Regions from separate parts of the Streptomyces ovatisporus genome, predicted to be linked through region 3. Evidence: riboswitches for the same ligand, from Rfam matches in the RefSeq annotation. Region 3 holds a riboswitch; each other region holds the start of a gene.

What was found. Region 3 has a riboswitch for cyclic di-AMP ahead of ACFPA8_RS17540 (M23 family metallopeptidase). Riboswitches for the same ligand answer to the same signal wherever they lie in the genome.
Region 1: it holds a riboswitch for cyclic di-AMP, as region 3 does, so the genes downstream of both, ACFPA8_RS00865 (C40 family peptidase) here and ACFPA8_RS17540 (M23 family metallopeptidase) in region 3, are expected to answer to the same signal.
Region 2: it holds a riboswitch for cyclic di-AMP, as region 3 does, so the genes downstream of both, ACFPA8_RS03375 (transglycosylase family protein) here and ACFPA8_RS17540 (M23 family metallopeptidase) in region 3, are expected to answer to the same signal.

Annotation. Positions count from the first base shown of each region.
Region 1 covers NZ_JBHSFH010000002.1:126,256-135,938, forward strand. The annotation lists gene ACFPA8_RS00845 (DoxX family protein) at 1-311, opposite strand, end outside; gene ACFPA8_RS00850 (hypothetical protein) at 558-1,832, opposite strand; gene ACFPA8_RS00855 (cytochrome P450 family protein) at 2,194-3,399, shown strand; gene ACFPA8_RS00860 (hypothetical protein) at 3,491-3,844, shown strand; gene ACFPA8_RS00865 (C40 family peptidase) at 4,097-5,185, opposite strand; cyclic di-AMP (ydaO/yuaA leader) riboswitch at 5,193-5,385, opposite strand; gene pcrA (DNA helicase PcrA) at 5,615-8,206, shown strand; gene ACFPA8_RS00875 (M23 family metallopeptidase) at 8,437-9,683, opposite strand, start outside.
Region 2 covers NZ_JBHSFH010000003.1:392,034-401,716, forward strand. The annotation lists gene ACFPA8_RS03365 (oxidoreductase) at 1-66, shown strand, start outside; gene ACFPA8_RS03370 (response regulator) at 324-1,202, shown strand; cyclic di-AMP (ydaO/yuaA leader) riboswitch at 1,432-1,611, shown strand; gene ACFPA8_RS03375 (transglycosylase family protein) at 1,615-2,796, shown strand; gene ACFPA8_RS03380 (thiamine pyrophosphate-dependent enzyme) at 2,935-4,575, opposite strand; gene ACFPA8_RS03385 (MFS transporter) at 4,674-6,182, opposite strand; gene ACFPA8_RS03390 (IclR family transcriptional regulator) at 6,312-7,076, shown strand; gene ACFPA8_RS03395 (MFS transporter) at 7,252-8,793, shown strand; gene ppdK (pyruvate, phosphate dikinase) at 9,089-9,683, opposite strand, start outside.
Region 3 covers NZ_JBHSFH010000007.1:830,047-839,729, forward strand. The annotation lists gene ACFPA8_RS17520 (APC family permease) at 1-1,447, shown strand, start outside; gene ACFPA8_RS17525 (D-alanyl-D-alanine carboxypeptidase family protein) at 1,808-2,722, shown strand; gene ACFPA8_RS17530 (PP2C family protein-serine/threonine phosphatase) at 2,810-4,024, opposite strand; gene ACFPA8_RS17535 (Rieske (2Fe-2S) protein) at 4,286-5,209, opposite strand; cyclic di-AMP (ydaO/yuaA leader) riboswitch at 6,225-6,404, shown strand; gene ACFPA8_RS17540 (M23 family metallopeptidase) at 6,683-7,720, shown strand; gene ACFPA8_RS17545 (aldo/keto reductase) at 8,249-9,286, shown strand; gene ACFPA8_RS17550 (bleomycin resistance protein) at 9,388-9,683, opposite strand, start outside.

The DNA.
Region 1 (9,683 bases), on a different contig from region 3:
AGGCCCACGGCCAGTTCCCCGGCGGCCATGGCGATGCCGAAGGCGCGGGGGTCGTTCTGCGCGAGGTCGATCAGCGCGGGGATCGCGGCGGAGCCGCGTGAGGACTCCAGCGTCTCCGCCATCGAGCCGGCACCACTGGCGGCGAGGAACGCGGGGTCGAGGATCTTGTCCAGTCCGGCGTAGATGAACGTGCCGGCGAGGAAGAGGCGGAGGGGGAGGAGGGCGTACTTGGACGCTCTGGCCCGTAGGCTCCCGGGCGGTCCGCTGACCGCAACGTCGTGGCTGCCGGGTGTGCTGTCCGTCAGAGCCATCTCGCGTCCCCGCCTCCGTCAGGTGCTGCCGCTGTCGCAGCTACTCCACTGCCACTGCCGCATGCCTGTTCGGCCGGGCAGGAGTGGACACGGTACGCGGCCGAGGTCGCTTGTACACCCGTTATGCACGGTCAGGAGCACAACCTGAGCGCCGCACGCCGCTCTGGGACAGGTGATTCGCGACAGAGCGGACCAACCGGCCCGCCGCTCCCCGGCCCGGCGCGCCCCGGCCCGGGGACGGTGCCGTCAGTCGGCGACGTCGATGGGGTAGCGGTTGGTCTCGACGCCGGCCGCGGTGACGACCTGGACCTCGACCCGCCCCGGCTCGACCTCCACCGGGACGGGAACGGTCAGGGTCGAATCGGTGGGGTTGGCGAAGCCCCCGCCGACGGGGATGAGCGGCACGGGAACGTGGACGGAGCCCACGCGGACCACCATCCGGGCCAGCCGGTCGGGTTCGTCCGAACCGGGGGGCACGAACCCGGCCCCGCGGATCTCGATGTCGTCGCCGGTGCGGATGGGCGCGTGCAGGTCACCGATCTCGCGGGCCCGCACGACCGACAGCACCACGGGGCGGCCGCCTTCCGCGTACTTGCCCGCGAGGTAGGTGGCGGCGGAGACGAGGACCAGGACGGCCAGACTCCACGGCAGGTCGGGCAGCTGGTCGGGCTGCCGGGCCAGCCGCACCGCCGCGAAGACGACGGCGACGGTGCTCACCAGCACGAACTGCACGTCGCAGAAGGAGCCGCGGCCGGCGTCGTCGGTGAGCAGGTCGGCAGCGCGCGGCCGGTCGGCGCGCACCTTCTGCAGCCGCTGGTGCTGTACGCGCACCGCAACGGTTCTGCGGACGAAGACCGCTATGGCACAGCTGAGCGCGAGTACGGTCAACAGCCCGGCGCCGTACGAGAGTTCGAGCCCCTCCAGCAGTTCGCGGCGCTCGGCCCGGCCGGAGCGCCCGGCCAGTTCGAGCGCGAGTACGAGAACGTCGTACACGGCGAAGACGATCCAGGTCGCCGCGACGGTCCGAGAGGTGGAGAGCCGGTTGTCCTCGCCGATGAGGGGAGCGAGCGCGCCGCCGCGTGCCCGGTGCAGGTAGGCGGCGCCGGAGAGCAGCACGGCGCAGACGCACGCGGCGACGAGCGAGGCCGTACGGGCGGCGGACCAGCCGACCGAGACCGCGGTGAGCAACTGCCCCAGCAGCAGCGCCAGCACGGCCGCCCACACGGCGACGACGGTGTGACGCCACAGCGCGGCCAGCCGTACCGCACCCTCCTCGCGGCTGCGTTCGGCGACCGTACGTGCGGCACGCGTCAACTCGTCCGACACCCACTGGCGTGAGGCGCCGGGGGAGTGCGCGAGGGCGGCGGGGAGGCCCTCGCCCGCGGCGAGTTCGTCGCGCCGCTGCCGGAAGGACGAGAGTGCGTTCCGGTGGCCCTCACGCGCACCGTGCGGGCAGTCGCCGCACGTGCAGCGCGTCGAGTGCGTACCGGAGGGGGTCTCGGCGGGCGCGGACTTGCGCATGGAGACGGTCTCGCCGCTCGTGCTGCCGCTGCCTGTCGTGCCGTCCCGTGCCGTGTCCACGGCCACTGTGCACCCCGCCTCTCAAACACCGTTCGTGAAAGGCGCATTGTGCCCTACGACAGGCCCTGTCGACGCCGCAGGGGCGGCTTCGTCGCCCGTCCGTGTGAGGTCACCGCAGGTGTGGACGCCGACGGCCGAAGAGCCCTCACGTGATCTCCCCGAGCCCGGCACAGGACGCCCATTCGGTATCCGTTTCCAGAACTTCGCTGCAAGTGCGGCGAGTTGTCCGAAAGCGGCCTGCATCTGCGGCGACGGCGCAACTAGCTTGCTGCGGGGGAACACTGACCTAGGGGGTACGGGAATGGCCGGTCGACCCGTCATCGAACTCGCGCAGCTCAGCCCTGACTTCGTACGCGATCCCTACCCGGCCTACGCGAGACTACGGGCCGAGGGACCGGTCCACCACGTCCGCGACCCGGCCGGCCGGGAGCTGTGGCTCGTCGTCGGCCACGAGGCGTGCCGTGCCGCGTTCACCGACCCGCGGCTGAGCCGGGACTGGCTCAACTCGCCGCACGTCGGGCAGCTCATCGACAACGGGGCGGACCGGACCGCGCTCTCCCACATGCTGATGTCGGACCCGCCCGACCACACCCGCCTGCGACGGCTCGTGGCGCGCGAGTTCACGCCGCGACGCATCGAGGCGCTCGCCCCGCGCGTCCAGCAGATCACCGACGGACTGCTGGACGCGATGCTCGCGAAGCAGGAGCGGCGCGCCGACCTGATCGATTCGTTCGCGTTCCCGCTGCCGATGACCGTGATCTGCGAACTCCTCGGCGTGCCGGAACTGGACCGGGAGACCTTCCGCGGCTGGTCCAACGAGATGGTGGCGCCGACGAGTCCACAGGCCAAGGCCCGCGCCTACGAAGAGGTGCCGGTCTATCTCTCCGGACTGATCGAGGCGAAGCGTGCGAACCCCGGTGCGGATCTGCTCAGCGGCCTGATCCACACCGTCGACGAAGGCGGGGACCGGCTCTCGCCCGTGGAACTCGTCGGCATGTCCGTCCTGTTGCTCGTCGCCGGCCATGAGACGACGGTCAACCTGATCGGCAACGGTGTGCGGGCTCTCCTCGCCCATCCCGACCAACTGGCCGAGCTGCGCGCCGACTTCGGACTCCTCGACGGAGCGGTCGAGGAGATGCTGCGCTACGACGGACCCGTGGAGACCTGCACGGAACGCCTCGCCGCCGAGGACGTGGAGATCGGAGGTGCGACCATCCCGGAGGGGTCTCCCGTCCTGATAGCCATGGCCGACGCCGACCGGGACCCGGTGCGCTTCGCGGAACCGGACAGGTTCGACATCCGCCGTGACGCACGCGGGCACATCGCGTTCGGACACGGCCTGCACCACTGCCTGGGCGCGCCGCTGGCACGGCTGGAAGGACGCATCGCGGTCCGGTCGCTGCTGGAACGCTTCCCCGGCCTGACTCCCGACGCGGAGGAAGCCGGCCTGTCCTGGCTGCCGGGCATGCTGATCAGGGGTGTACGGGAGTTGCCGGTGCGCTGGTGAGCCTCCGGCGCCCGCCACGGCCGGCGACCGGTGTCACGGGGAGCCCGGGCCACTCCCCGGGCCCGCCGGGGCACTTGGCTACGCTCCCGGCATGGGCATACTCATCAACGTCTTCGTCGGCCTGCACATCATCGGCATCGCCGCACTGCTGGGCGGCTTCTTCTTCCAGATGAAAGCGATGCGTACGGGCGAGGCGCGCTTCGTCCCCGGCATGCTGCACGGCGCGTTCACCATGCTGGTGACGGGCATGGTGCTTGTCGGGCTCAACCAGGCCGCCGACGAGCCGGTCGACAACTTCAAGATCGGCGTGAAGCTCGCGCTGCTCGTGGTGATCCTCGGGCTGGTCTACGTCAAGCGGGACGAGGAGAAGGTCGCGGCTCCACTGTTCGGCACGGTGGGTGCTCTGACGACGGCGAACATCTTCATCGCGGTGCTCTGGACCTGAGGTTCGCCTGATCCGGGGCGGTCCTGCGGCCGTGCAGTGTTCCCCGGTGTTCCCGGTGGACCCGGTGGACCCGATGTGCCAGCGGTCGCCGTTCGGCGGTGCGGATCGCCGGGGCGCGCGGCGCCCTCGCGATCGCCACGGCCAGAGCCGGCAGGACAGGTGGATGCTCATCGCCCCGCCCGTCCGGACGAGCTGGGGACAGGGCGATGAGAGACGTCCGGCCCGAAGGAGGGCCCGCGCTCGGCCTCCGGCTCAGCCGGGACGGTTGGCCGAGTGGAACGGCATCGTGTCGATCGACTCGTACCGCACCTCGGCACCCGGCTTCGGGGCGTGGATCATCTGGCCGTTGCCCACATAGATGCCGACGTGGCTGATGTCGTCGTAGAAGAAGATCAGGTCCCCGGGCTGCATCTGCGACTTGGAGACCTTGGTGCCGACTTCGACCTGGTCCCAGGTCGTACGGGGCAGCGAGACCCCGGCTTCCTTCCAGGCCCCCATGGTCAGCCCCGAGCAGTCGAACGAGCTCGGCCCTGTGGCGCCCCAGACATACGGCTTGCCCAGCTGCTCCTTCGCGAAGCCGATGACCTTCTCGGCCTGGGAGGCGTTCGAACCCGGGCTGCCGCCGCCTGAGTCCTTCTCGCGTTCCGCCTCGGCCCGTTCGGCCGCCTTGCGGGCCGCCTCCTGCTTCCTCTTCTCCGCCGCCGCGAGACGCGCCTTCTGCTCGGCGGTCAGCTCGGAAAGGAGCTTCCGGGCCTCCGCGAGCTTGCCCTGGACTTCCTGCTTGTTCTTCTTCAGCTCCTTCTGGGCGGAAGTGAGCGCGGTGAGTTCCTTCGTGGCCGCCCTGCGTTCACGGTCGGCGGCCTTCTGCTGCTTCTCGAAGTCGGAGACGGCTTCCTTCTGACGGCCCGACATCCGGTCCAGCACGTGCGACTGCTGGAAGAACTGCTGCGGGTCCTCGGTGAGGAGCAGCGTCGCGGTCTCGGACATGCCGCCGGAACGATACTGCGCGGTGGCGTAGTTGCCGAGCGTGCGCCGCGCCTCGTTCAGTTCCGCGGTGCGCTCGGCGGCCTCGTCGAGCGACTTGTCCGCCTCGGCCCGCTGTGCGTCCGTCTTCTCCTTGGCGGCGTTGTACTTCTGCGTCGAGCTCTCCGCCTGCTGGTAGAGCTCGTCGACCTTCTTCTTGACCTCCGAGAGCGACGGCTTGCCGTCGTCCGGGGCCGCCTGCGCGCTCTGTGTGAGGAGCGAGACGGCGGCGAGCGCGGCGGTGGTGACGCCGAGCGCTCCGCGTTTCGTCGCGGCGGACTGGATTATCCGGGTGCGCGGCTTGCGATGGGACGCCAAGGCCGGCAACTCCTTCCGTGTGCCGCCTACCGGGTTAGCTGACGGGTTCGGGCGTTCGGAAGGCTGCCCTACGGGACGTGCGCCCTTGTTCCTGCGGCGCGTACGTCCCGATTCACCCCGGGTGCGTACACGGCCCTGCGCGTACGCGGTGGGTCCCCGGCTCCGGCGGACATACCGGCCGGACTCGGCGGGAACGGCCCGTGCCGACGCTTTCGCCGACGAGTGGTGCGAGCCGTCCGGCACGGCACGGTAGCGGAGTTGTGGGTCCGCTGTGAAGGCCGAAGGTGATACGTCCGATATCGGTTCGTTATCCGACGGGGTGTCGGGACGGGTTCGCAGCGCGGTCGTCCGCCGCGCAGCTGACACCGTGCCGCGGACCGTGCGGACCCCGGCTGCCCTGTCGGTGGGACGGCCTAGACTCGTCCGACGATGAGCAGCCTCTTCGACGACAGCTTCCTGAACAGCCTCGCCCCGGTGCGCGCACAGGACGGGCCCCCTCCCGGGCAGGGCGAGGAGCCCCTGCCGCCACCCCCCGACGACGGCGGGGAGCACCACGACGGGGGCGAGCACCACGACGGGGGCGAGGTCCCGCACCATCTCTTCGCCGGCACCTTCGAGGGCCGCGGCGGCCACGGGGCGGGCGGCGGACCGTATCACCGGGGCGGCTCCCGGCGTACGGTCGTGGACGCCGCGGCGCTGCTGGAGGAGATGAACGCGTCGCAGCGTGATGCCGTGGTGCACACCGGCTCGCCGCTGCTGATCGTCGCCGGAGCGGGCTCGGGCAAGACCCGCGTGCTGACTCATCGCATCGCGTATCTCCTTGCCGCCCGCGGCGTCCACCCCGGGCAGATCCTCGCCATCACCTTCACCAACAAGGCCGCGGGCGAGATGAAGGAGCGCGTCGAGGAGCTCGTCGGTCCCAGGGCCCAGTCGATGTGGGTCTCGACCTTCCACAGCGCGTGCGTACGCATCCTGCGCCGGGAGAGCAAGAAGCTCGGCTTCACCTCGTCGTTCTCGATCTACGACGCGGCCGACTCGAAGCGGCTGATGGCGCTCGTCTGCCGGGACCTGGACCTCGATCCGAAGCGGTATCCGCCGAAGGCCTTCAGCGCCAAGATCTCCAACCTCAAGAACGAGCTCATCGACGAGGAGGACTTCGCGGCACAGGCCGAGGGAGCGTACGAGAAGACGCTCGCCGAGGCGTACACCATGTACCAGGCGCGGCTGCGTGAGGCCAACGCCCTGGACTTCGACGACATCATCATGACCACGGTCCACCTGCTCCAGGCGTTCCCCGACGTCGCCGACCACTACCGGCGCCGCTTCCGCCATGTGCTGGTGGACGAGTACCAGGACACGAACCACGCGCAGTACACGCTGGTGCGCGAACTCGTCGGCCCGGGCGGGCCCGAGGGCGTCCCGAGTGGCGGGGAGGACGGGCAGGAGGCCGAAGGCCCGGCCCCCGAGCGCGCCGAACTGTGCGTCGTCGGCGATGCGGACCAGTCCATCTACGCCTTCCGCGGGGCGACGATCCGCAACATCCTCCAGTTCGAGGAGGACTACCCGGACGCGACGACGATCCTGCTGGAGCAGAACTACCGGTCCACGCAGACGATCCTCAGCGCCGCCAACGCCGTCATCGAACGGAACGAGAACCGCCGCCCGAAGAACCTGTGGACCGATTCCGGTGCCGGCGACCGCATCACCGGCTACGTCTCCGACACGGAGCACGACGAGGCGCAGTTCGTCGCCGACGAGATCGACCGCCTCACCGACGCCGGCGAGGCGAAAGCGGGGGACGTCGCGGTCTTCTACCGCACCAACGCACAGTCCCGTGTCTTCGAGGAGGTCTTCATCCGCGTCGGCCTCCCCTACAAGGTCGTCGGCGGGGTGCGCTTCTACGAACGCCGCGAGGTCCGCGACGTACTGGCGTATCTGCGGGTGCTGGCCAACCCCGAGGACGCGGTGCCGCTGCGCCGGATCCTCAACGTGCCCAAGCGCGGCATCGGCGACCGTGCCGAAGCGATGATCGAGGCACTCGCCCTGCGCGAGAAGATCACCTTCCCCCAGGCGCTGGTACGCGTCGACGAGGCGTACGGAATGGCCGCGCGCTCCGCGAACGCCGTGCGCAGGTTCAACGTGCTGATGGAGGAGCTGCGCACGATCGTCGAGTCGGGGGCGGGGCCCGCGACCGTCCTCGAGGCGGTGCTGGAACAGACCGGTTACCTGGCCGAACTCCAGGCGTCCAACGACCCGCAGGACGAGACCCGCATCGAGAACCTCCAGGAACTGGCCGCCGTCGCCCTCGAGTTCGAGCAGGAGCGCGGTGAGGACGAGCCCGGCACGCTCGCCGACTTCCTGGAGCAGGTCGCCCTCGTGGCCGACTCCGACCAGATCCCGGACGAGGAGGACGGAGAGGAGAACGGCGTCATCACGCTGATGACGCTGCACACCGCCAAGGGGCTCGAGTTCCCCGTGGTCTTCCTCACGGGCATGGAGGACGGCGTCTTCCCGCACATGCGGGCGCTGGGACAGACGAAGGAGCTGGAGGAGGAGCGGCGACTCGCGTACGTGGGCATCACGCGTGCCCGCCGGCGCCTCTACCTGACGCGTTCTGTGCTGCGCAGCGCGTGGGGCCAGCCGTCGTACAACCCGCCCTCCCGCTTCCTCGAGGAGATCCCCGACCAGTACCTGGACTGGAAGCGCACGGGTGCCTCCGCCGGATCGGGTGCGAGCCGTGGCGGCGGGATCGGTTCCGGGTTCGGGGCCGGCTCGTCGCTGTCGTCGACGGCCGCGGGGGCGGCGCGACGAGGCGGGCCGAGCGGCTTCGCCACGCGGCGTACGTCGGACCGTCCGGTCGTCAGCCTGTCGGTCGGGGACCGTGTGACGCACGACAGCTTCGGGCTGGGCAGGGTCGTGGCGGTCAAGGGCAGCGGCGACAACTCCGAGGCGACGATCGACTTCGGCGGTGAGAAGCCGAAGCGGCTGCTGCTGCGGTACGCGCCGGTGCAGAAGCTGTAGCGGGCGGGGGACGGCCGGGGCGGCGGAGGGCAGCGCGAGCGGAGGGACGTACGCGCCTCAGGCGTGCCGGTGCAGTCGGTGCACCGGCCGATCGGCCCGCGCCATGCGGAGGACAGGCTCGGTGGGTTCCGCGTCATGCGGAGGCCCGTTCGGTGGGTTCCGCGTCATGCGGAGGCCCGTTCGGTGGGTTCCGCGTCATGCGGAGGCCCGTTCGGTGGGTTCGGTCCGGATCAGCTCGGGTCGAGGCCCTTGGACCGCAGCCAGGGAAGCGGGTCTATCGCTTCGCCGCCGCCCGGGTGCACCTCGAAGTGCAGGTGCGGTCCTGTGGAGTTGCCGGAGCTGCCCGAATACCCGATGGTGTCGCCGGCCTTCACCTCGCCGGAGCGGATCTTGGTGCTGCTGAGGTGGCAGTACCACGTCTCGGTGCCGTCGGGGGCGGTCACGACGGCCATGTTGCCGAAGGACACGTCGTACTTGGTGGTGACGGTGCCGTCGGTCGCGGCCATCACCGGGGTGCCTTCGCTGACGGGGAAGTCGATGCCCGTGTGGACGGACATCCAGTTGAGGCCCGCCTGCCCGTACTGCGCGCTCAGGCCGTGTTCCTTGACGGGAAGGGCGAACTTCGGGCGCAGCGCCTCCTTGCGCGCGGCCTCCCTGGCCTTGCGCTCCCGCTCGGCCTCCTGCCGCTCCTTGAGGTCGATGCGCTCCTGGGTGCGGCTGGCGCGGTCTGCGAAGTCGTCGGCGTCGGCGGAGAGTCCGGCCAGCTGGGTGTCGAGCTTGCTGTTGGCGGGCTGGACGGCGGAGTCGGGTGCCGAGGCCTGCGTGGTCGTCGTGTCGTCCGGGCTGTTGCCCGCGACGGAGGCCGCGGCGATCCCGGCCACGCCCATCACGGCGACGGAGGGCACTGCGACGGTGAGCATCGCGGAACGCCGGGGTCTCGGAGCGCGACGCCGGCTCCGGAGGTGGGGTGGGGCGCCGATCGTGACGGCGTCGGGCCCGGCGGGCGTCTCGGGTGCGAAGTCCTCGCCCGCGCCGGGGTGTCCGTGACCGTGTTCGTGACCGTCGGGTTCGTGGCCGTAGTGACCGTGACCGTTGTGGCCGTATCCGGTGTCGAGGCCGTCGTCGTACGACTGGCCGCCGGGAGTGTCCGGCTCCGCGTCGACGCCGTGGAAGCTGTCGAAGGCGGGGAAGGCCGCCGTGGCGTCCGGCTCTCCGTCGGCTGCGAAGAACTCGCCCTGGGACGGGTGCTGTTCGTAGGTGCCGAAGGCCGCGGCGGCCTCGGGATCGAGACCGTCGTAGGCATCGTGGTGGTCCTGGTGCTCGAGGCCCTGGACCGTGCCGTCGTACCCGTACGAGTAGCCGTCGTAGGTCGCGCCGGCGAACTGGCCGCCTTGGTCGCCGACCTGCGCCTCCGGCTGGCCCGCCTCCCAACTGCCGCCCTCGGCAGGGGGGTTCCACTGGCCATCCCACTGGTTCG
Region 2 (9,683 bases), on a different contig from region 3:
ATCGCCGCAGGCCAGCTGTGGGCGGCCTCGGAGCGTCTGACTGGCGTCACCTATCAGGGTCTGTGACCGCCGGGCGGCACGTGCGGTGGGATGCACGGGGGGGCCGTGCGGGAGAGGGCCCGCCCTTGGTGCACGGCCCGCTGTCGGCCATAGTGGCCTGCGACGGAGCGGGAAGCCGCGCGTGCAGTGGAACATCCGGCAGCACGTCCCGGCGCACCCCCGGCGAGCACGGCACGGTTCGGCCGGCGGTCCGGCGCCCGGCGGCGGTCCGGCAGCACCCGGGCGGCAGCCCGCGGTCCCGGCGCAGGGAGAGGAGGCAGACGATGATCCGCGTGCTGGTCGTCGACGACGACTTCATGGTCGCCCGGCTGCACAGCACCCTCGTCGGGCAGGTCCCCGGCTTCACGGTCGCCGGGGCCGTGCACAGCGGCACCGACGCGCTGGCGGCTGTGCGGGAACTCCAGCCCGACCTCGTGCTGCTGGACATGTATCTGCCCGACCTGCCGGGCCTCGAGGTGCTGCGCGAACTGCGCGGCGGCGCCGCCCCCGAGGAGGGTCCGGACGTCCTGGTCGTCACGGCCGCACGGGACGCCGAGACAGTGCGCGGCGCGCAGCGCGGCGGAGCGGTGCAGTACATCATCAAGCCCTTCGAGGGGCAGCTGCTCAAGGAGCGTCTCCGCAGATACGCGGAGCACCGTGCCGCTCTGGCCACCCTGCACGCACCGCAACAGGACGACGTGGACAGGCTGTTCGCCGAGGGGGCCGGCAGCGGCACCGCCCGGACGGCCGACGCGCACGGCGGCACGGACGCAGCCCCCGGCGGGGGCACCGTGGGCGCCGGGGCTGTGCCCACGTCCGCCCACGGGGTGTCCGGACCGGAGGCCGGCCCCGCCAGACTTCCGAAGGGCCTGACCGAGCAGACGGCGGGACTCGTGCGGACGGCCCTGGAGGCCGGTCCCCAGGGCGCGGGGGTCTCGGCCTCCGAATGCGCCGCGCGCAGCGGGCTCTCCCGTGTCAGCGCCCGGCGCTATCTGGAGCACTTCGTCTCGACCGGAACGGCGCGGGTCACGCTCCGGTACGGCATGACGGGGCGGCCGGAACGGCGGTACCACCCGCTCGGGCCGCTCGGGTGGCAGAAAGCCTCCCCGGAGGGAGACCGGACGGCCGGGGACGGCGTGACACCCACCACAGACAATTCGTGAGCAGCGTCACACGAATGTCCCCGGCGGATGAGGGCGCCACTCAATTCGCCTGTTCAGCAAGGCGACTTGACTGCTCATGCGCCGGTAGATGCCCTATTCAGTGATCTTTTCCTTCTGAGAGATCTGTCTGCTTTCTTGTGGTGACGAATTCGTTCTGCTTAACGTGCGGTCGCCACCGCGACTCCCGAACGGTGGTCCCGCCGCCGGGACGCCGAATCCTGCCGCCCGGCTCGGGCAATCACGCAATCCCTGCGGCAGGAGTGGGGGAACCAGGTAAGTGCCGTACGTGGCTGGTCGCACGTGCGGCTTGGGGTGAAGCCGTACGCGAATACCCCCTCGTATTCGCGTGGGCCGGGCAACTCCAGCCCGAATCCGACAGCTCACCTCGCAGGCGTAGGAGAGGAACTGCCCTATGTCCGGACGCGGTCGTCACCGTCGTCAGTCCAATCGCCGCATCTCACGGAGAATGTCGCGTGCCTCGCTCGCCATCACCGCGGGCGGCGCCGCCGGTATCGCCCTTCCACTCGTCGGTACGGGCAATGCCCACGCCGCTTCGGTGAGCACCTGGGACAAGGTCGCCGAGTGCGAGTCGTCGGGCAACTGGTCCATCAACAACGGCAACGGTTTCCACGGTGGTCTGCAGTTCACCCAGAGCACCTGGTCGAGCTTCGGCGGCACGAAGTACGCGCCGCGCGCCGACCAGGCGACCAAGGACCAGCAGATCGCCATCGCCGAGAAGGTGCTCGCGGGGCAGGGTCCCAAGGCGTGGCCGCTGTGCGGCCCGAAGGCCGGTCTGACCCGGAACAGCGGTGCCCCCGACATCTCGCCCGACAGCGGCTCCGGTTCGCAGTCCGCGCAGAAGGAGCAGCAGAAGGCGAAGCCCGAGCAGGACAAGGCCGAGGACGCCTCGAAGTCGAAGCAGCAGGGCTCGCGCTTCCACACCGTCTCCCGCGGTGACACGCTCTACCGGATCGCCACCGACGAGAACATCGAGGGCGGCTGGAAGAAGCTCTACGACGCCAACCGCGAGACCGTCGGCGGTGACCCGGACCTGATCCTGCCGGGGCAGAAGCTCACCCTGAAGGGCGGCGGCTCCGGGGCGAAGCCCTCCGCCGACAAGCCCGCCCAGGACTCCGGCGCCACCGCGGAGAAGTCCAGCGCCACCAAGTCCTCCGCGGACCAGGACTCCTCCGGATTCGCCGCACCCGTGAGCGGCGGTACGAGCACTCCGTACGGGGCTTCCGGCAGCAGCTGGTCCAGCGGCAAGCACACAGGTGTCGACTTCTCGGCCTCGACCGGCACCGGAGTGAAGGCCGTCTCGCCCGGCATCGTCGTACAGGCGGGCTGGGGCGGTTCGTACGGCAACCAGGTCGTGATCAGGCACGACGACGGCAAGTACAGCCAGTACGGACACCTTTCGTCGGTCTCCGTCCGTGCCGGCGAGGAGGTGTCCGCGGGCGAGCAGATCGGTGCAGTCGGCGCGACCGGCAACGCCACGGGCCCGCACCTGCACTTCGAGGTCCGCAACGGCCCCGCCTACGGCTCGGACATCGACCCCGTCGGCTACCTGCGCCAGCACGGCATCGGCCTCTGACGCCACCGGGCGCCCGGCGGAAGGGGCGGTCCACCGGCACCGCACACGGAGGGGGCGGCGCCTGCACGTGTCACGCGTGCGGGCGCCGCCCCTCCGGTCTGTCCGGCCTGTTCCCGCCCTCCGGGCGGCCTCCGCTCGTCAGCGCTGGAAGTTCCCGTCCGCCTCCACCTCGACCTCCAGCACCAGCGGACCGCTTCTCCCTGCGAGGTCCGGCAGCAGCTCCTCCAGCTCGGACCGGAGCGCCTCGTGATCGCTCACGCGGCGCGCCGGGCAGCCCAGGGAGCGGGCAGCAGCGGCGACGCCGACCTCCTCGAACGCGGGCCAGGGCGCGGTCCGCTCCGCCTTCTCGGCGAGCCGGTCCATGATCGCGTACCTCCCGTTGGCGAGGACGACGAAGAGCACACCGACCCGGTAGTGCGCGGCCGTCCACAGCGCCTGGATCTGATAGAGCGACGACCCGTCCCCCACCACGGCGACCACGGGACGTTCCGGCGCCCCCAGCCGCACCCCGACGGCCGCCGGCAGCGCGAAGCCGAGCGCGCCCATCGCCGCGCTGAGGAAGCCCAGCGGACGCCGCGCGGGCACCAGGGCATGCAGGTCCGGACGGCTCGACGGGGTCTCCTCGACCAGCACCGTCTCGGGCGGGAGCAGCCGCGCCAGCGCAGCCAGTACGTGCGCGGCGCGCAGCGGCTCACCCGCACCGGGCGGGGGCGGCGGAGCCGGGCGTTCCCGCCGCGGGCGCGGGGACGGCGACGACGCCTGCCGGCGCCCGGCGCCCGGCCCACGGCCGGTCCCCGTACCGACCGCCTCCGTCAACGCCGTGCAGAAGGGCGGCAGTCCGGCCACGACCGCCAGTTCCACCGGTGCCCGCAGCGCCTCCGCCGGGTCGTCCGTGACGAGCGCCAGCCGCGTACCGTGCCCTGCCAGGGGCCCGCTCTCGTAGGGGTACTGACGGAAGACGGGCGCACCGACGGTCAGCACGAGATCGTAGGGAGCCAGGGCCGCCCGCAGCCGGGGGCGGTCCGCCGGCAGATGTCCCGCGAAGCACGGATGGTCCTGCGGGAAGCCCGCCCGTGCGCCGAAGGACTCCTGCCACACGTCGCAGTCCAGCCGTTCGGCCAGCACCGTCAGAGCATCCCAGGTGACGGCGTGGTCCGCTCCCGCGCCCACCACCAGGGCGGGGGCCGAGGCGCCGTCGAGGAGAGCGGCTACCTCGCCTGCTGCTGCGGTGTCGGCCGCCGCGGACAGGCGCAGCTCGGCGGGAGCCGGGAGCGGCAGGTCCTCGGCGGGCTGCGCCCAGTCGTCCATGGGCACGATGACGAGGGCGGGCCCGCGAAACGCACGGGCAGCGTGTACGGCGCGGGCGAGGGCCCCGGGCACGTCCTGGGCTCGGGGCGGCGTCTCCGTCCGTACGGGATACTCGCCGGCCAGCTGCTCCAGGTGCCCCGCGAGGAACGGCTCCTGGGCCAGGTGCCGGCGGTCCTGCTGCCCCACGACCACCACCAGCGGTGCTCTGTTGACGCGAGCGGTGGACAGGGCTCCCACGGCGTTGCCCAGTCCCGCGGTGGTGTGCAGCAGAGCGAGAGCGGGGGCGTCCCGGGCGATGGCGTAACCCGTCGCCGCCCCCACGACGGAACCCTCGTGGAGAGCGAGGACGAAGCGGATGTCGTCCGGGAGACCGGCGAGGAAGGGCACCTCCGTGGAGCCGGGGTTGGCGAACACGGTGGTCAGGCCGTAGCGGCGCATGACCTCCAGGGCGGCCTCACGGACGGTGGGCATGGCTGAGGAGCCTCCTGGTTCACGGTGGCTCCGGCCCCGCGTCTGGCGCGGAGCCGGAAGGCGCGTCAGCTGTCGGGCGGAGTGTGCGGCAGGACGCCTCAGACGTCGGCCGGGGGCCGGTAGCGGACCTGCGTGAGGATGCAGAAGCCGACGACGACGATGGCCGCGTCCATCCACACCGCGGCCGCCCATCCGCCCGTCTTGTCGCGGAGCACCCCGCTGATCGCAGGGGAGAGCACCGCGCCCATCTCGCCGATGAGGTTCTCCATGCCGAACGCGGACCCGCGCAGCCGCGCCGGTGCCAGTTCGGCTGTCAGCGCATGACCGACCGGCTGCAGCGCGTTGAAGAACAGGCTCGCTGTGAACAGCAGCAGACCCATGACCCACAGGGACGGGTGGGCCGCCGCGCTGAGATACCAGGCGAAGGCCAGCGTCAGCACCGCCTGGACGCCGGTGAAGGTCAGCATCATGCCCTTGCGTCCCCAGCCGCGCCGCAGCCCGTGGTCCGAGAGCCAGCCGCCCGCGGGGAAGCCGAGGATGCCGGCGCCCGCGTTGAACCCGGCGGTCAGAGCGGCGTTCATGAAGGTGGAGTCCGCGGCTCCGGCGACGATCGAGACGGACCAGAAGCTGAAGAACCACAGGTTCCACAGGATCGCGATGTTGCAGACGTACAGCAGGAACAGGTCGCGGTTTTTGATGACCGGTCCGATCTCGGTGCCCTTGCGGGCCAGCGCGAAGAGCACCAGGCCGACGGCGAGGGCGACTTCGAGCAGCGCGACCCAGAGCTCGGACAGGCCCGCGCTCGTCCCCAGCCAGTAGACGGCCATGACGAGACCCAGCGAGACGGCGGCGTACACGCCCAGGTGCAGCGTCGCCCGGGTCAGCCCGGAGAACGTCAGGTGCGCGCGGAACCACCACCCGACGACCACGCCCACCACGACGGTCGCCACCCCCAGCACCCAGAAGACCATCCGCCACGCCTCGACGTGCTCCAGGAAGAGCTCGCCGAACTCCACGAGTTCGGGGGTGAAGACGATCGCGACGGTGATGCCGATGGACAGTCCCGTGATGACGACGCCCATCGCCAGGCTGCGGTCGCGCTCGGGTGTCGTCGCGGTGATCAGGGTCCGGTCGTTCGAGTAGAAGGCGCCCTCGCCCAGGCCGGTGACGACGCGTACGACGATGAACGCGACGAGGCCGCCGATGAACCCGGTGAGTACCGTCGCCACACCCGCCCACAGCAGGCTGACGACGATGAGCGTGCGGTGCCCGTAGCGGTCGCCGAGGTAGCCGCCCGGGAACTGCGTGAGCATGTAGCCCGCGAAGAAGAGACCGCCGACGAGGCCGCCGAGTGCGTGCGGGTTCTCCGCGTCGGCGAGGAACCCCACCCCGTTCTCGATCATCCACGTCACTACGGGGCCGGTGACCGCCCGGTCGGCGGCGCTCACCGTCCAGCCGAGCAGCAGCAGCACCCACAGGGTGTGCCAGGAGCGCCATCGGCGGCGCCCACCCGTTTCTGTGCTTTCCGTGGTCTCCGTGAACTCCGTGGTCTCCGCGCTCTCCGTGCCCTGCTCGGCCGAAGAGGGGTCTCCCGGTACGGCTTTCATGGGTTCTCCGGTTCTCCGTGGCGGTTGGTGCGGTGACGGACGCCCGGGCCGCATGCGTGGGGACGGCAGGCGGGGCCAAGTTAGGCTCACGGTGTGGTGGGCGGAATATGAGGAGTAAACTTTTCTGCTATGTCGAACAATCCGCAGGGTGACGCCTACACGGCGAGCTCCGTCGACAACGCGCTGCGGACGCTCGTCTATCTGCGCGGGCATCAGCACGCCCGCGTCACGGACATCAGCGATCACCTGGGCGTCGCCCGCTCCACCGCGCACCGGCTGCTGGCGACACTGCGCGGCCACGGCTTCGTCGAGCAGGAACCCGCCGGCCGCCGCTACCGCCTGGGCCCCGTCCTGCTCGGCCTCACCCGGGGCCCCGTGGACGAACCGGCGCTCCTACGGGTCGCGCACCCCCATCTCGTCCGCCTGCGCGACGCGGCAGCCGAGACGTCCAACCTCCTCGTCCTCGACGGACCGGACTCACGCTTCGCCGACGGTGTCGAAGGCCCGCACCCGCTCCGCGTCGGCACCCGCACGGGAGACCGTGTCCCCGCCTACGCGACCGCCGGCGGCAAGGCGCTGCTCGCGGAACTCTCCCCGGAAGCCGCCCGTACCCGCTACCGCCGCGGACTGTCGCGGCTGACCCCGGCCACTCTTCCCGATGTGAACGCCCTCCTGGACGATCTGGTCGCCACCCGGGCCCGGGGCTACGCCCTCAACATCGACGAGAGCGTCAGCGGCGTGCACGGTGTGGGCGTTCCCGTCCACGACCGGTTCGGCACCTGCGTGGCCGCGGTGACGGTCTCCGCGCCGAGCACGCGGATGGACGTCGCGCGAGCCGCCGAACTGGTGCCGCTGCTCCAGCAGACAGCCGAACGGATCGGCGCGGAACTGTAGGAACATCCGCCCGGCGGAGGGAGAGCTCTCTCCCGGACTGCGGCGCTCTCCGCCACCACGGACCCGTACGGCCCGCACGACCAGTACAGCGCCGCAAGTTCGCCGCCGGGCGCCGGTCCGCCGGCCCCCGCACCCGAACTGGACGCTGCCGGGCAGGTTCGTGGAAGGTTCGGTCATGGCGTACTCGGCAGCTCGCAAACGGGTCGTTCTGACGACTCTGTGCACCGGCCTGTTCATGGCGATGCTCGACAACCTCGTGGTGACCACGGCCCTGCCGGCCATCGGCACAGATCTGCGGTCCGGAACGTCCGGGCTGCAATGGGTCGTCGAGGCCTACAGCGTCGTCTTCGCCGCGCTCCTGCTGACCGGCGGGACGCTCGGCGACCGGTACGGCCGGCGCCGCGTCTATCTCGTGGGGCTCGCCCTCTTCACGGCCGGGTCCGGGCTGTGCGCTCTCGCTCAGAGCGTGGAGCTGCTGACAACCGGCCGCGCGGTGCAGGGAGTGGGCGCCGCCGCCCTCACTCCCGGCACGCTGTCGATCTTGCGGCACGTCTTCACCGAACCCGCGGAACGTGCCAGAGCGATCGGCATCAACAGCGGGGTCTCCGGCGCCGGACTGGCCATCGGTCCGGTTCTCGGCGGCCCGCTGGTCGACAACTTCGGCTGGGCCGGCGCCTTCTGGATCAACGTCCCTGTCGGCATCGTCGGACTCGCCGTGGCCGCCCGGGTCCTGCCGGAGGTGCCGCGCTCCAGGGCGAAGCCCGATACCGCCGGGCAGCTCACCGCCGTGACGGGGCTCGCCGCTCTGGTCCTGACCCTGATCGAGGGCCCCGTACACGGCTGGACCCATCCGCTGGTCGTCGGCGGCCTCGCCGTCAGCATCGTGACCCTGACCGCCTTCGTCGCCATCGAGCGGCGCGTCGCGGCACCCATGCTGGACCTCCGGCTGCTGACGGCCCGCACGACGGGTACCGCCGCACTGTCCGGATTCACCGTCGGATTCGGCTTCTTCGGCCTGACCGTGTTCCTCACGATGTACCTCCAGTACGTCCTCGGCTGGTCCGCCACCTCCGCCGGTCTCGCCATGCTGCCCGCGACCGTCTTCACCGGCCTCACCGCGTTCCTGACCGGCCGCATCTGCGCCCGCTTCGGTTCCCGGCTTCCGCTGGCGGGCGGGCTGGTGCTGCTCGGGACGGGACTCGCCGGTCTGACGTTCCACGGGGCCGACGCCGCCTTCGCCGAGTTCGGCTGGCTCATGCCCCTGCTCGGCACCGGCTTCGGCATGACGGTCGCCTCCACCTCCATCGCCGTACTGGAGGGAGCGGAACCCGAGCGGGCGGGCATGGCCTCGGCAACCGTCAACATGCTCCGTGAGGTCGGCGGGGTGGCCGGGGTGGCGGTGATGGGGGCGGTACTGACCGCGCGCTTCGCAGCCGCGCTGCGCGACGAACTGCCCGCCGGCGCCGCGGCGGACGGTGTCGCGCACTCCGTGACGGCCGGTGGCGGCACCGGCCTCGGCAGCACCGGCGCACTGCCGGCCGGACTGGGCCGGGCCGTCGAGGAATCGTTCGTCGCCGGACTGCACCTCGCCCTGTGGGTCGGCGCGGGCGCCCTGCTGGCCACGGCGGCACTCGTACTGCTGCGCATGCGCCGGCCGATCACCGACGCCGGTACGGCGGACCCCGCTGCCCGGAAGCGGCGGAAAGCCGCGGTCTGACGGCGGGGGCTTCCGCCTCCCCGGCCGGACAGGGCACTCCGGGGGGCACACCGGATTCGGCGCTCGCCGGGGCCACCGGGATCAGCCCACGAGAAATACGCAGGTCAGGGCAGGTCTACGGAAATCGCCCCAGGACCGAGATGAAGGGGCGGCACCTCCGCACAGGTGCCGCCCCTTTCGGGTCCCCTGGCCGTCCTCCGCCGGTGAGGGTGGGCGGGCGGCGGCCAGGGGGATCAGGCCCGCAAGCGGCCTGGCCGGAAAGCCTCCGGAGCTGGGAGCTCCGGAAGCCGTGCTGTCAGGAGTCCGCCGCCGCGCGCCCCGCCTCCAGCCGGGCGACCGGGATGCGGAACGGCGAGCAGGAGACGTAGTCGAGGCCCACCTCGTGAAAGAAGTGCACCGACTCGGGGTCACCGCCGTGTTCGCCGCAGACGCCGAGCTTGAGGTCGGGCCGCGTGGCACGTCCGTCCTCGACCGCTCGGCGTACGAGTTCGCCCACGCCGTCCTTGTCGATGGTCTCGAACGGCGAAACGCCGAAGATGCCCTTCTCCAGGTACGCCGTGAAGAAGCTGGCCTCCACGTCGTCGCGGCTGAAGGCCCACACGGTCTGTGTGAGGTCGTTGGTGCCGAAGGAGAAGAAGTCCGCGGACTCCGCGATCTGGCCCGCCGTCAGCGCCGCCCGAGGCAGTTCGATCATCGTGCCGAGCGTGAGGTTCAGCTCCACCGCGTGCCGCTCCTCGACCTCCGTGATGACGGCTTCGGCCTCCTCGCGGACGATCTCCAGTTCCTGCACGGTGCCGACCAGCGGAATCATGATCTCCGCACGCGGGTCGCCGCCGCTTGCCCTGCGTTCGGCCGCCGCCTCCGCGATGGCGCGTACCTGCATGGTGAAC
Region 3 (9,683 bases):
CGGGCACGGCTCGGAGTTCCGCAAGGAGATGGGGCCCTGGGCCAACTTCGCGCTCGGCTTCACCTACCTCTCCCCGGTCGTCAGCACCTACACCCTGTTCGCGACGGCGCTGGCCACCGGCGGCCCTCCGATGATCTGGGCGTTCGTGCTGGCGGGCGCCGGCCAGTTCCTGGTGGCCCTCGTGTTCGGCGAAGTCGTCGCGCAGTACCCCATCGCCGGCGGCGTCTACCCGTGGGCGCGCCGGCTGTGGGGCATCCGCTGGGCGTGGATGACCGGCTGGATCTACATGTGGGCGCTGCTGGTGACGATCACCGCGGTCGCCTACGGAGCCGGCCCGTACATCGCCATCCTGTTCGGCTTCGAACCGAGCGTGCACACGACCGTGTTGTGCACCGTGGCGCTCATCGTCGTCGCAGCGCTCATCAACTACGCCGGGACCAGGGCCCTTTCGAAGGCCGCCGTCATCGGCTTCACCGCGGAACTCGTCGGCGCCGTCGTCGTCGGGGTCTGGCTGCTGACCACGCACCGCTTCCACGGACTCGGCGTCGTCTTCGACGACTTCGGCACCTCGGAGAACGGCTCGTACCTGCCGGTCTTCCTCGCCGCGGCCATCATCGGCTTCTACCAGTACTACGGCTTCGAGGCCTGCGGAGACCTGGCCGAGGAGGTCGCGCATCCGGGCACCGTCATCCCCAAGGCGATGCGCAGGACCGTCTACGTCGGTGGCGCCGCCGCCACCTTCACCTGCCTGACGCTGCTGCTCGCCGTCTCCGACTACCAGGCGGTGATCGCCGGAGAGGACACGGACCCGGTGGTGCGGGTGCTGTTCGACGCGCTGGGGGAGGCGGGCGCCAGGATGGTGATGGGTGTGGTGCTCATCTCGTTCCTGTCCTGCACGGTGAGTCTGCAGGCCGCCGCAGGGCGTCTCATCTACTCGTACGCGCGGGACAAGATGATCGTCGGTCACCGGATGCTGCGGTCCTTCTCCTACGCGCGGGCCGTCCCGCACAACGCTCTTCTGGTCGCCGCCGTCGTCCCGGCCGTCATCGCCTTCGGGTCGCTGATCTCCGAGGACGCCCTCACCAAGATCGTCTCGTTCGCCGTCCTCGGCATCTACGGCGCCTTCCAGATGGTCGTGCTCGCGGCTCTGCGGGCGCGGCTGAAGGGCTGGCGGCCCAGCGGCGAGTTCACGCTCGGCCGGTGGGGGCTGCTCGTCAACGCGGTGGGACTGGCGTACGGCATCTTCGCCATCATCAACATCTCCTGGGCGCGCAACCCGGACCAGCCCTGGTACGACAACTGGATCGTGCTGCTCTGCGGCGGCGTGGTCCTGGGCACCGGGCTGCTCTACATGTTCACCACGCACCACTACGGGCGTGGGGACGCACCGGCGGGCGACGCGATTCCCCGGCGGTCATCCGGCGCGGCCGGTCCCGGAACGTCCTGACGCAGCTGTTCGACGCACCGCTCCAGTCGTGTACGGTCTCGCTCGTGCAGTGCCGACTGGCTGCCGTCTTCCGCGAGTTCACGCGCGAGGCGGTGTCCCGTGTCCCGCGTGCTTCCCGTCACCGGGGCTGTCCGGCCGTTCGGCGGATCCGGTCGTCGCTCCTGCGTGGCCTCCTCTTCGCCGGTTCGCGGTGACTCGGGGGCCGCGGTGGCTGCGGTGGCTGCGACCGGGATTCGGGACGAACCTGGTGCAACCAAACGGGGTGCTGCGCTGTCTCTGGAACAACAGGCTTTTCGACGGCCGTGCGGCAGCCGTGTGCAACTGCCGCCCGGCTTCGACGACGATGGAGCGTTTGAGTTGATACGTGTATCGAAAAGGGTCCGCCGGTTGGGTGCTGCCGGGGTGGTGGCCGGAGCCCTCCTGGCCGCCGGGCCCTTTGTCGTACCGGCACAGGCCGCCGGGCCCTCCGGCGTGAAGGCCAAGGGCGCGTTCCTGCTGGACAGTTCGTCCGGTGAGGAGATGTGGGGCAAGGGCGCCGACACCAAGCGCGAGATGGCCAGCACCACCAAGGTCATGACGGCGGCGGTCGTGGTGAGCACCAAGAACATCGACCTCGACCGGAAGGTGACCGTCAAGCAGGCCTACCGCGACTACGTCGCGAAGTGGGGCGGCAGCACCGCCGACCTGCGGACGGGCGACAAGCTCAGCCTGCGGCAGCTGCTCTACGCCCTGCTGCTGCCCTCCGGTTGCGACGCCGCGTACGCGCTGGCCGACGCCGTGGGCACCGGGGACTCGACGTCCGCCCGCACGAGTTCCTTCATCGCGAAGATGAACGCCAAGGCCCGCCAACTGGGCATGAAGAACACCGAGTTCGACTCCTTCGACGGCATCTCGAAGAAGGGGCGGAACCACTCCACCGCGCGCGACATGGCGAAGCTCGGCAAGTACTCGCTGGGCAGCACCAATATCCGCAAGGTCGCGAAGTCGACGTCGGCGAAGCAGAAGGCGACGAACGGCCGCACGTACACCTGGTACAACACCAACCAGCTGCTCGGTTCGTACAAGGGCGTCATCGGCATCAAGACGGGCACCGGCACCAAGGCGGGGCCGTGCCTCGTCTTCGCCGCGACGAAGGGCGACCGCTCCGTGGTCGGCGCGATCCTCAACAGCGGCGAGCGCTACCCCGACGCGAAGCGGATGCTCGACTGGGCGTTCGAGCAGAAGACCGCCAAGCTCGACCTGCGTCAGCTGCCCAAGGGCGCCGAGCGGGACTGACACACACCCGGCGCTGCCGAGTGCATCGCTCTGACCGCCCGGGTACGGCCGTCGTCCGACGCCGTACCCGGGCGTTCGTCGTTCCGCTCACGGTGGACTGTGCTGAAGAACCACGATCACCATGTCGTCGTTGACCGCCTCGGCCCAGCGTGTGACGTCCCGGTTGACGAAGGCGACGACCTCCGCCGGTTCGACGGCCGCCGCCTGCGCGGGGGCGCCGGCCGTGCTGCCGTAGCGCTCCGCCAGCCGCTGTTCCAGCGGATAGAAGCCGCCGCTTCTGCTGCGGGCCTCCGTGACCCCGTCGGAATAGGCCACCAGGGTGTCGCCGTCGGCCAGCCGGTACTCCTTGATGCCCGCGTCCGTGCCCGGTGCGAGGTCGCCGAAGCCGAGTGGCAGCGCGTACTCCGGTCCGGGGTCCAGCCGGGTGACTCCGCCGCCGGCGCCGATCAGGTACAACGACGGATGACCGCGGTCCAGCACCCGCAGAAAGCCCCCTCCCGGGGCGAACTCCAGCAGCACGGCCGTCGCGAAGAGCTCCCCCGCCAGCCCTGACGGCGCCCTTCCGGGGCCGTTCCCCGCCAGCGAACCCCCCGCCTCCATGTCCACCCGGTCCATGGCCATCGCCGCCTCGATCCGGTCGGCGACGTCCCTCAGGCTCGGACTCGACATGGCGGCCTCGCGGAACGCGGACGTGATCGTGGCAACCGACTCGGTCGCGCCGATGCCCTTGCCGCGTACATCGCCGACGATCACACGCACGCCGTGCGGTGTCTGCCGCGCGCTGTAGAAGTCGCCGCCGATGAGGGCGGCCTCGTCGGCGGCGCGGTAGACGCCGGCGAGACGTACGGGCCCGAGCCGGTCCGGCAGGGGACGCAGCAGTGCGCGCTGGGTGGCCTCTGCCACGGCCTGCACCTGGACGAGCTGAAGCGTGGTGCGTTCGAGGACCAGGGCGAGCGTGGTGGCGAAGCCGGTCACCAGCACCAGCGTGATGACGGGGCCGGTGATGTCGTCCGGATAGACGTCGTCCACGAGCAGGTGCATGGACACGAGCAGGACGACTGCCAGAGCGCCCAGCACGATGGTGACGAGGAAACGCGAGAGCAGCGCGGCGAGTACCACGGCTGCGGTGAGCAGCGACGCGAAGGAGTAGCGGGGCGGTGCGGACAGTTCCATGACCAGGGCCATCAGCAGAAGCGCCGGCGGCAGCAGACGCACCCACCTGGGCAGCAAGGCCGTACGCCCGCGGTGCGGTGCGCGCCTTGTGCCGTCCTCGTGTTCGGCGATCACACTGCCCGTGCCCACGTTCCCTCGTTCCCTCCATCGGGCGCCGGGCACCACTGCCCGCTTGCTCCGGCTCTCCTCAGTTTCGGGTACGGGGAGCGATCCGGCTCGGGGTGGTGGCGCCCGGGGGAGGGGTCCGGGTGCCACCCGCCGCTCTGCGGCCCGACGGCGCTGCCGCTCTGCGGCCCGACGGCGCTGCCGCTCTGCGGCTCGTTGGCACAGCCGCTCTGCGGCCCGACGGCGCTGCCGCTCTGCGGCCCGTTGGCGCTGCCGTCCCGCGGCTCACTGGTTCAGTCGTGCCTCGACCCGCCCGTCGACGTTCCGTGTCTCGAAGGCCGGCTGGGGCGATGTGGCAGGCCCGCCCACGTTCCAGCCGTCCGTGAGCCTGAAGACGCTTCCGTGCCAGGGGCAGCGCACACAGCCGTCGCTGACCTTCCCCTCGGAGAGGGGGCCCGCCATGTGACTGCACCGGTCTGCCAGCGCGTGCACGGCGCCGCCGCTCTCCCGTACGACGACGACGGGCACGTCCCCCACGGTCCGGCGTACCGCTTCACCGACCGGGAAGTCCGCTGCGGCGCCGAGGGGGTGCCACCCCGGCTCCGTGCGTACGGAGATGTCCTCGGCGTGGTTGACCGCGGCGGCCTGCCGGTACGCCAGGTGACCGCCGAGCGCGCCGCCCGCACCCACGGCCGCCAGCCCCGCGTAGCCCCAGGCGCGGCCGCGCAGCGAACGGCCTCGCAGCCGCGCGAAGAGTGAGGCGGCGTAGCAGCCCACTGCGACGCTGTTCGCCGCGGCGTGCACCACGCCCACGCGCATCTGCGGCTTGCGCATCTCGGCCCAGTCGACCCAACCCGTCACGGCCGCGGGCAGAGCAGCGACGAGGCCCGTGCCCACCAGCAGCCCCGCCGTGTACCGCTTGCCGGGCACCAGGTCGAGGACGGCGGCCGAGACCCAGGTACCGATGGGCACCTGCACCAGAAGCGGATGGACCGGGTGCCCGAGCCACCGGCCGTGCATGACGTCACGCAGATCCTCCCCGATCGGAACCGACTTCACGGCGCGCCGCAGTCTCATCAGGGCGGGATCCAGGGCGGTGGTCTTCTCGATCTTGTCGACGGCTGACAGTACGCGCCCCGGCCGCTGCGGGTCGGGGAGCACCGAGCGGACGGCGGTCGCGCAGGCGAGGAGCTTCTGAGAATAGGACATACCGCCCGGTGCCCCTCTGGGGCAGCGGCAAACGACGCCGTCGGGATTGCCGGACCGCTCCGGGGGACCGCGGCGTCGGGACGAGGGGGCGCTGCGGCGAGGGGGACGAAGGAAATGGCCGGGGCGACGCGGGTGCCCGGTGTCCGGAGGCGCCGGGGGTGACACCCGGTCGAATCCGCCGGCGGGACCGGCCTGCTCCGGGGCGGCGGTCCGGAAGGCCACCGGACCTCAGAGCGAGCCTCGAAGGTCTCGCCCGGCGCCCGGACCGCGCCCTGTGCCGGGAGGCCGCACAGCGCGGCGACTTCGGCGGCCACGAGGGTTCACGACGGGCCGTCCCTGCCGAAATCCCCTCCGTGGCAAGGGAGTCGGCACGCGTCGTCCACCCGCGCACCCGGCCGCCGCTGCTCCCCGCCGACGGATGGGCCCGCCGCGCCGAGCCGTCGGTGCCCTGTCCCTCCGCAAGACGGACCCGGCCCGCCGGACGGACCGCGCGGACGAGGCGGCTTCCCCCGCCGGGCTCCCAACTGCTGCTGTACATACGTGTGTTGTCCGAGGCGCGCGACCGGCACGGCCGCTGCTGCGAGTCAGTCGGGCGGCTCGCCCGGCGCGTCTTCCCTCCGGCCCCGAGGCGTTGCCCGACCGGTCCTCAAGGGCGTACAGGCGCACACGGGAGGCGAGTCGGCGGCGGCATGGTCTCGCCGACGGTCCCGTCGCGTGTCTCGGCGCCGGAGCGTGCTTCGCGACGGGCGTGCGGACCATTCCGGACGAGAGCCTCAACTGACGTTCTTTCACCGCACGTTCACTCGTCACTCACAGCGACGCCGTACCTCGGCCCGGGTGAGCGTGTGTCCCGATTCGCGCCGCCTGTCCGGTAGGTGACTGTCAAGCCGCTACAAATTCCGCCGGAAGCGCTTGGAATCCGAGCCGCGGGCCTATTAACGTTCGATAACGCAGCGCGGTCGTCACTGCCGTCACGAGAGACGGCACCGTGCGCCGTCGCCGAATCCTGAAAGTGCACCACCACGAGCCACAACTCGATACAGATGCACCAGAGGAACCGGGGAACCAACCCTTGCCGGACATCTCGGCGAGGATGGGGTGAATCGACAAGTCCCGTTCATGGGCGGGCAGTTCGTAGGAGACCTTCCTGCTCCGAACCCGTCAGCTAACCCGGTAGGCGAGAGGGAAGGAAAGGAGAACGCCCCCGTGGCGTCCAACAGGTATGCCCCCGAGGGCACGCACGGCCCGTACCGGGACGATGACGAGTCCGGTACGTACGGTGTCGTCCACGACTCCTACGGCGCGCACCACGACTACGGCACCTACGGCCAGTACGACACCGGTCAGTTCCACACAGGCCAGTTCGACACCGGCCAGTACGACACCGGTCAGTTCCACACCGGCCAGTACGACACCGGCCAGTACGACACAGGCCAGTTCCACACCGGTCAGTTCGACACGTACGGCTCGCTGCTGACCGAGACGTACGAGCAGCCGGCAGTCACCGAGGCGGTCGCGGCCCCCGAAACCGACTCCGGCCAGGACCACGACCACGCCCCCGACTCCGGCCCGAGCGCCGTACCGGCCTCCGTCTTCGCGCCCCGGGACGACGCCGAGCTTCCTCGCGAGGAGTGGAACCCCACTGCGGAGTCGGTGCGCCCCGTCCGCGGACGCCACAAGGTCGTCAAGCAGCGCGGCGGCAGCATGGCCCGCAGCGGCGCGGTTCTCGGCGTAGGCATGATCGCGGCGGTCGGCGCGGGCGGCATCGCCACCGCCCAGGAGAGGCCGCCGGCCATCTCCATGCAGGATGTCTCCGCCGCCACCGACACCGCCGCGAGCCTCTTCGGCGGCGACTCCGACGAGACCGTCGCCGGCTCGCCGCTGACCCAGGCGGCCGTGACCGAGGACGACGCCAAGGCCGGACGTACGGACGCCGGCGAGGCACTGCGCTCCCGCATCCTCGCCCAGGCGCAGCAGGCCCAGGCACAGGCGGACGCCTCCGCACGCGAAGCAGCGGCCAAGAAGGCCACCGCCGCCGCCGAGGCCAAGGCCGCCAAGGCCGACGCGGAGAAGCGCCGCAAGGCGGAGGCCGCCCGCCTCGCCAAGCTGGCCAAGAGCTTCGCGCTTCCCGTCTCCGGCTCCCAGCTCACCTCCAGCTTCGGCGAGGCCGGCAGCCTGTGGAGCAACGACCACACGGGCCAGGACTTCGCCGCCTCCACCGGTACGCCCATCAAGGCCGTCGGCTCGGGCACCATCAAGGAGGCCGGCTGGGCCGGCTCGTACGGCTACCGCACGATCCTCGAACTCAACGACGGCACCGAGGTGTGGTTCGCCCACCAGTCCTCGGTGAGCGTCTCGGCGGGCGAGAAGGTCGCTGCCGGCGACACCATCGGACGCGTCGGCGCCACCGGCAACGTCACCGGTGCCCACCTCCACATGGAGGTACGGCCCGGAGGCGGCTCGCCGATCGACCCGCTGGCGTGGCTGAGAGGCAAGGGCCTCAGCATCTGACGGCCGGTGCTCCGATGACACAGGCACGGACCGCCCGCGCGGCGCACCTCCCACTTCCCCGGTGGAGCACCGCACCGCGACCCTGCCCGGCACCGGCCGGGCGGGGGGTACGGCCGCAGCCTGCGGCACGGACTGCGCCGGTCTTACGGGACGTGCCGGACGTACCGGACGTGCGGGTCTGACACGCACGCAGGCGGAAGTCCGGCGGGCCGCGCCCGCAAGGTGACCGCGGCCTCTCAGGTCCCACCGGTTCCGTTCCGCCGCCGCTGCGCGTACCGTCCCGAGGACCATCCGCGCCGCCGCCGCCTCGCACCGCCGAGGTGCGCTGGAACGACGCACGATTCGCCCGAGCCCCTCGGCGTGCACGAGGAGGGGACGAGGCGGCGGCGGACGGGGGCTCCGAACCCCCGCACATGGCCCCGGCGGCCCTGGTGGACCACCCCCCGACACCAGGGTCGTCGGTCTTGATGCAGCAACGCGGGTTTCATCCAGGGGTGCGGTTCACGGGACAGCGCTACGGTCGGGGTCATGCCTGACAACGCCAACTCCGCCCCGAAAGCCGACGCCGACCCCCACTCCGGTGCGCACGCCCAAGCAGCCGCAGACACACACGAGTTCGGCACGTCCCAGCGCCGCCCCCTCGGCGGGCTGTCCGTCTCCCCGCTGTGCCTCGGCGGCAACGTCTTCGGCTGGACGGCCGACGAAGCCACCTCCCACGCCGTCCTCGACGCCTACACCGCTGCCGGCGGCAACTTCATCGACACGGCAGACGTCTACTCGGGAATCCGCCACGGAGTGAGCGGCGGAAGCGACTCCGAGACGGTCATCGGCAACTGGACGGCCTCACGCGGCAACCGCGACGACGTCGTCATCGCCACCAAGGTCGGCGCGCACCCCGACCGCAAGGGCCTCTCGGCCGCCAACATCAAGGCGGCGGCCGACGATTCGCTGCGCCGCCTCCGCACGGACCACATCGACCTGTACTACACGCACTTCGACGACGAGAGCGTCGAGGTCTCCGAGATCGTCACCGCCCTCGACGACTTGGTACGCGCGGGCAAGGTCCGCGAGATCGGCGCCTCCAACATCTCGCCCGAACGGCTCGCCGCCTCGCTCGACTTCAGCAAGCAGTCGGGCGCAGCCCGGTACACGGCCCTCCAGCCGCACTACAACCTCGTCTCACGCGACACGTACGAGGGCACGCCCGCGCAGGTCGCCGACGCGCACGGCCTCGCCGTCATGCCGTACTTCGCCCTCGCCATGGGCTTCCTCACCGGCAAGTACCGTCCCGGGCGCACGGCCGCGGACAGTCCCCGCGCGGAGAGGGCGTCCAAGTACCTGGACTCGGAACGCGGCCGGCGCGTCCTGGTCGCCCTCGACGAGATCTCCTCCGCCCGCGGCACCGAGCCGGCCACGGTGGCCCTGGCCTGGCTGCTGACCCGGCCGACGGTCACCGCACCGATCGCCAGCGCCCGCTCGCTCGACCAGCTCAAGCCGCTGCTCGCCCTTGCCGACGTCGAGTTGACGCCGGAGGAGGCGGCGCTGCTGACGGACGCGTCAGCCTGACGGCCCGTGCTGCCGGGGCCCGGTGCGAAGCCGTGCCCCGGCTGCGCCGTGACCTCCTATGCCGGGACCTCCTATGCCGGGACCTCCTACGCCGTGACCGCCTACGCCGTGTCCTGGTCCCGCAGCTCTGCCAGCCGCACCAGGTCGTCGCGGACCGACTCCCGCTCTGCGTCCGTGAGTTGGACCGCTGCCGCCTCCTCCATGGACCGGGCCGCGGTCGCCGCGTCGCCGAGCCGCGCGGCGACGTCCGAGCGCAGCACGAGCAGGCGCAGGAGCTGAACCGGGGTGGGCTGCTCGTCCGCGAGCTTCAGCACTCGGTCGATGATCTTCGCCGCGCCCTGCGGATCGTCGCGCGAGTCCGCGAAGAGCGCCGCGTAGTGCAAGGCGCGGGCGAAGG